One region of the Alteromonas sp. V450 genome, then DNA from elsewhere that is predicted to be linked to it. Evidence: predicted binding sites of a transcription regulator. Region 1 holds the regulator's gene; the other holds the start of a gene.
What was found. Region 1 encodes LexA, which represses DNA repair genes until DNA is damaged. Its sites were predicted from a motif close to TACTGTATNNNNATACAGTA; they were not measured.

Region 1 (3,433 bases):
CGTTAGTCCAAGTTTCATTAATAAAGCCTGGGTTTGCGTCTTTCTTAACTGCGAAATCGGGCACCCACCACGAGTGGATAACGTCATCAGAGGTAATCAAAAAGCGAACTTTTTTACCTGTCGGAATAACTAACGGACGGTCCACTTCAAGCAGATAGTTGTCAGTTTTTTCGAATTTGTTCTCTATTTGCTCTCTTTGCGTAGCAAGCAGGGAATAAAACTCAACGTCACTATCCATATATTTGTAGTGCCACTTCCACTGAGAACCCGTAACCAATACCGTCATATCCGGTTCAGAGGTGTCCTCCATTGCGATAAGCGTATTGGCAGCAGGAATGGCCATAAAAATAAGAATAAGGAAAGGAACAACGGTCCATGCAATTTCAACTTTTACATTTTCGTGAAAGTTGGCGGGCTTGGCGCCCCTGGACTTTCTATGCAAGTACATTGACGCGAACATTACGCCAAAGACTACAACAGCAATACCAACACAGATAAAAAACATAAGCATATGCAGATCGTAAACCTGCCCACTTATATCTGTCGCGCCGCGTCGTAAATTGACAGAGGAGTTTTCTCCTCCTGAATCTTGCGCGAACACAGAAAAAGAAAAAAACAAAAGCGATAAGCGTATTAGCCCTTTTGTTATGACGGTCGTTACTTGTTTCACTCAGCACCTCCGTAATGGTAGAACCATTAACGCTAAATGTTGATGCGCGCTGTCCCTACCAGATGGTTGCGAACGTTTGACCCATAACCTCAATTTGTAAAACAAATTTAGAGTCATTGTTATTATTTTGTTAATCTCTGCTTAAGAATTGCGCAATAATGACGTGCCGTCTAGTCTTTTCTGTTAAAAATTTAACGAAACGGTTAAAATTTAATCAAACTATGCTGTACGTTATCCTTAACACTTTCGAAGTTACCCCGGCGTTTGGTCAAACGACCGTATTTTTAACACAATGAATTAGAAACTAGACAAAAAGCTTTCGATAACAAAAACCTTCCTGAAATCAAAAGCTAACAGAGAAAAGAAAGGCGAATTAAATAAGCCAAATAAGTTTAGCGATGTAAAAGAGGGGAAAGTTGCAGTTCGGTGCTGTCACTGCTTTGCGGATAAAATTGCTACTAGCAGCCTTTATTAAGAAACACATAATCCCATGCTAACTTAGGAAATTTGCACTAAATCAGGGCAATTAACGCATAAAAAAAGCGGCTATATTGCCGCTTTTGCTTAAAGGTCATAAATTGAAATTAAGGGACTACATCCAGTCAGCGTTTCTAATAACACCAACCGCTATCCCTTCTATCGCAAAAGGTTCCGAAGCAAGGTCAACTTTGATTGGAGAAAACTCTTCATTTTCAGCGTGCAGTAAAACCTCTGCGCCTCGTCGTTCTAGACGTTTAACCGTGACGTCTTCGTCAACACGCGCAACAACCACCTGTCCGTTGCGAACGTCTGTAGTTCTGTGCACTGCCAACAGGTCACCATCTAAAATGCCAATATCTTTCATACTCATTCCGCTCACGCGAAGCAAAAAGTCAGCATGAGGACTAAATAATGCAGGATCCACCTTGTAATGCGATTCAACGTGCTCTTGCGCCAGAATGGGTTCGCCTGCTGCAACGCGCCCAATTAACGGTAACCCCTCTTCTTCCGCGCTTTCGTCGTCTAATGGTATGTTTAGCTTTATACCACGCGAGGTTCCAGGCAAAATTTCTATCACACCTTTACGCGCTAGTGCTTTAAGGTGCTCCTCAGCAGCGTTCGCTGAGCGAAAACCAAGCTCTCTGGCAATTTCCGCTCTCGTTGGCGGCATTCCCGTATCTTGCATCGTTGTTTTGATTAGTTCTAAAACTTCTGATTGTCTAGCTGTTAATGGGCGCATAAAAGACCTGTCTGTTCATACAGTTCCTGTAAGTATATACACCTAAAAATAAATCACAAGCGGTATGTGCGTTGTAAGTGTTTGACGCCTGCTCTGATTATTGTTGGCACATCACGCGGTTGCGGCCCATTGTTTTTGCTTGGTAGAGTAATTTATCAGCCTGGGAGAGGAGATGGCTAAAATCGACATGGTAAGTACTATCAACAAACATAGCACCTATACTAATTGTCAGTGAAATACTATCTTTCTTATATTGTACTTTGCACTTCTCAATTGCTTCACGAAGCTTATTGAGTCGTTCAACTTCCTGGTCTCGTGTTTCGAAGACAGACACTATCGCAAATTCTTCTCCGCCTAACCGCGAGACAATATCTGGCTCAACATAAAACTCGTCAATTAAGTTCGCCACCGCAATTAGCGCCTGATCGCCTGCGTCGTGACCATAGGTATCGTTGACTTCCTTGAAGTGATCAATATCAATAACTGCGACACTCACTTGCTTATCTTCATGGGTCAATGCTTGGCACTTTTCAACAAACGCTCTTCGATTATACAAGCCGGTAAGCGAGTCCGTCATCGCCAGACGCCGCAGTTTTTCCTCTGCAACGGCTCTTGCATCCTCAAGTTCGACAGCGTAAAACAAGCCCGCTAATGCATCTAGCAACGGCTGTAAAAAATCCGCGTCAGCGTGGGTATATGGCTCGAATTTATTAGCTAGACCTATCATGCCAACAACGCGCTCTTTCACTGAAATGGGCAAGCCCAAAAATCGGCTTATTCGAGGATGGCCGGCAGGGACACCTTTAGAATGGGGGTGGCTACCTGCGACGTTGCTAATTGTCATCTTGCCAGAGGTCACTACGCTGCCAAAAAGGTTGTCAAAGTTAGAGAAGTACAGATTGCGCTTCTTGTATTCATTGTATTGCGTTAAGCTTTCACTGTCCCAAGTGATTTCTGATATTGCATGTACGAACAGTTTTGGCTGTGTATCCTGATCTTTCATTTGCGCAATAAACGCAAACTGGCTGTCTGAAATATCAATCAGCTCGGGCAATATTGTCTGGCAAGCAAGAGTTAGGTCGTTATTTTGCAAATATGATGCCCGGGCTTTGTTAATAAATTGGAGAAGCTGTGTTTTCTTTTTCTCGTGCAGCTCTCGCTCCATGCGTTGAGTAATATCTCGGTGGATCCCCGCTATCCTTACTGGCTTTCCAGCCTCATCCGTTTCAACGGTCTTTCCATAGCTTTCTACCCATACCCAACTGCCATTCGTATGCTTCATTCGAAATGTTGTGTTGAAGACTTTACTCTTGCCCGTCAGGTGCTCATTTAACATTTTCTCCACGTGAACATAGTCTGCGGGGTGAATAAGCTGGCGGAAAAAGCGCGAACTCGTGTCGTAGTATTCATACTCTAGACCCACAATATCGCACCACCGTTTATTCACTTGATTTACATCAGCTTGTAAATTCCAATCCCATGTTCCTAACTCAGAAGCTTCAAGCAGCAAACGCATGCGCATATTCGTTTTATTAAGCTTATCT
Region 2 (3,433 bases), 2.8 Mb from region 1:
CTAGCTTATCTGCGTCTTGACCAGGGTTAGTCGACACCCTAAATTCAATGGCATCTAGTCCTGTGCTTACGGGTTTTTTGAGTTCGTCGTACTGAATCTTTATGTCCACGCTTGCGTGCGGCATATTCATCTGGCGAATTTGAACTTCAATGTCGGCACTTAACTTATCCGCAGCCCGTTTCCTGCTCTCTGAAAGGCCTCTAGTTGCTGTTAGGTAAGCTGCCCGAGCATTTTCGACTTCCCCTTCAAGCGTGCCTAACAGTGTTTCCTGATCTGACAAAGCATCGAATTCAGCGGACAATTCTTGGTGATGCTGATAGAGACCTTCAGGCATTACGGTGTGTTTTCGGGCAAGTTCCATTGCTTTGCCATAGCGCGCCTCAACTTGTTGTAAGCGAAGAGGATCGATTTCAAGGTGATCGCAGTAGCTACGTAGCTCTCCTGCCGCTTCTTCTACCTGAATTGCCGCATCATTAAGCATGGCAATGATTGGCGTAAGACTTGCGTCATGAGCTTCTAATTCGCCTAAACGCTCAATGCTGCTTTGGATCACCGACAATGCGTTGCCCTCATCGCTTTCATACAAATTATACACGCTGGTCTGGGCGTGCTCTAAAAGGCTCTGGCCATTGCTTAGGCGCTTGTGCTCTATTTCTAACTCTTCAAATTCACCCTCTTCAATGGCAAATTCATCGAGCTCTTGCACTTGGTAAGTTAACAATTGAATTCTGTCTTCACGCTGTTGGGCTTGCTCTTGAAGCGCTTTCAACGTTCGCTGCTTGTCGTGCCAAATAGCATAGGTTTCTTTAACTTGCGTTAACAGTTCATCGTGCTTTGCGTATCCATCAACTAATTCCCTTTGATGGTCCTCTTTTAACAGTTGCAGGTGAGTATTTTGACCGTGAATGGCTAATAAAAATTGACCTAAACCCTTCAGCTGCTGAAGCGAAGCTGGAATGCCGTTGATGAAAGCTTTTGAACGGCCTTCCTTCGAGATAACTCTACGAACAAAGCAGCTATTTTCGTCTTCGTCTGAGGTAAGCTCATGCTCGTCGAGAAAGGCTTTAGCTAATGCATTTCCGCTTAAAGAGAAGTGAGCAATTATTTCGGCTTTCGCGCTCCCTTTACGCACCGCATTTGCATCAGCGCGCTCGCCTAAGCACAAACTTAAAGCATCAATGGCAATAGATTTACCTGCACCGGTTTCACCGGTTATAGCAGTCAACCCGTTTTCCAGTTGAACTGATAATTGTTTTACAACAGCAAAATTAGAAATAGAAAGATGCGCTAACATAACCACACTCGAAAAAGTTGAACATGATGATATATACAGTAACTGATAATATATACAGTATTTTGGTGGTGTAAAGTTAAGTCGCAAAATATTTACGCAAGAATCGACGGAAATAAAAATAAAGCCAATAATATCAATTGCATATATTCTTTTTTACGAAGATGGGTTATGAGTAACCTATAACTAGCGTCACAGTAGAGGAAGAATTTACAGGACGCTTTACAAGGCGTAAGTTAAGTACAGTAGCGGAGTACTGAAGTATTCTATTGTTGTAGCGTGAGATATTTTGAATGCGCCAAGCAGTTTGCTGCTGTGCTTTTCACTCAAGTAAACGTCAAAAAGGAGAGCACAAGCTCTCCTTCATATAATAACTGTAATCTATTGTAGATAGTATACATAACAGCTTTGAATTTCGGTGTTAACCTATTACTGTTGCAACTCACCGCTGCCAGACTCAATGTGTGCGCGCACAAACCACTGGAACTGTTCTAAGTCAGCAAGTTGACCGGTGATCATATCTTCCGATACTGGGTCAATTTCACCTAAAAGCTCTAATGCTTTTCTATGGTCACCATTTACACCGTCGTATACGGCATCGAGCGCCTTAAGGTGGTCAAGTACTAAACCTTTACCCAATTCATAATCGTTCCAGCTGCGGCCTTCAACAATGGCTTTTGGTGTACCTTTCGGTACGCCACCTAATGTAGCAATTCGCTCTGCAATTGTGTCGGTCATTTCGCGTACCGCATCTACCTGCGGATCCAACATCTCATGCACACCGATGAAGTTTGGTCCTACTACGTTCCAGTGAATGTGCTTCAACGTTAACTGTAAATCTAATAGTGCAACCAATCGCTGATCCAATACCTTGATTGTTTTGGCAGCTGCATCGTTATCCATTCCTGGGGCTGTAAATTTGATATTGGTGTTACTCATGATATCTCCTATTGAATGCAAACAAGTCAGCACGGTATTCATTACTCATAAGGTCAGCGCGTCACTGACCATGTGCCGACGGCTTACTTCAATAGTTGCAACAGATATGCCGCAATATGAAATTGCTATAACTACAGGTTTTCGCTAAGGAAATCTTATAAAATTAAAAAATCTTTATTTTTCAAGCCTGTAGCAACCAAGAAAATGCTACAGACTTATGTAATAAATGCACGTGGGACAAATAAAATAGAGCAGGGGGGCTCAGTAAAGTTTACTGCCCCAACCTAACTTTTTACGAAGAACGTTGAAGTAGCTGTAGCCCTTGGGATGAACAAGGTGAAGTTTGTCTGCGCTCTTATTAATACGTATTTCATCGCCGGGTAACACGGGTAGAACGATGTGGCTATCACAGCTCACTTGTAGCGAGTCACTGTTAACCTTCGATACTTTCATCGATACCTGACTGTCAGCATCAACAACGATAGGTCGGCTGCTAAGGGTATGGGGAAACATGGGGACTAACGTAAGTGCATCTAGCTTTGGCATTATAATGGGGCCGCCCGCTGATAGAGAGTAAGCGGTTGACCCCGTTGGTGTAGCTACTATTAATCCGTCGCTACGCTGACTAAATACAAATTGCTCATCAATGTAAATTTCAAATTCCATCATATGGGCAACTTTGCCGTGGTGCAGCACCACTTCGTTTACGGCAGAGTTGTTGCTTTTAAGCTTTTCATGTCGATAAACCTCTACCTCAAGTAAGAAGCGTTCTTCCACCACGCATTCACCGTTAAAGATAAGATCAAGTTGTTGAACAATATCATCAGGGTGGATATCTGTTAAAAAGCCGAGATTACCGCGGTTTACGCCGACTACGTGAATGTCAAAACGTGCAAGCACACGAGCTGCGCCAAGCATGCTGCCGTCTCCACCTACTACCACGGCAAGATCGGCCTCTTTTCCAATAGTGACAAGGTTACAGCTTTTAAAATTTTCGGTTTCAAGCTCTTCAGCAATACTTTCCTCAACCAATAACTTACAGCCTTTCGCTAGTAAATAATCGGCAAGAATGTTCAAGCTGTCATGAGTGGCAGCGTGCTGAGGTTTTCCAATTAAAGCAACGGTTTGATAGGGCATGGAATGCTAATGTCCTCTCATTTCCAATGATTGGACATTAGCACAGGTATTTTGCAAAAGAAAAGC

Region 2: the regulator LexA is predicted to act here: its motif matches at 1,335-1,354, upstream of recN (DNA repair protein RecN).

The regions. Positions count from the first base shown of each region.
Region 1 covers NZ_MODU01000004.1:3,279,739-3,283,171, forward strand. The annotation lists gene coxB (cytochrome c oxidase subunit II) at 1-670, opposite strand, end outside; gene lexA (transcriptional repressor LexA) at 1,263-1,889, opposite strand; gene BK026_RS14395 (diguanylate cyclase) at 1,987-3,433, opposite strand, start outside.
Region 2 covers NZ_MODU01000004.1:440,454-443,886, forward strand. The annotation lists gene recN (DNA repair protein RecN) at 1-1,294, opposite strand, end outside; gene dps (DNA starvation/stationary phase protection protein Dps) at 1,721-2,230, opposite strand; gene nadK (NAD(+) kinase) at 2,492-3,367, opposite strand.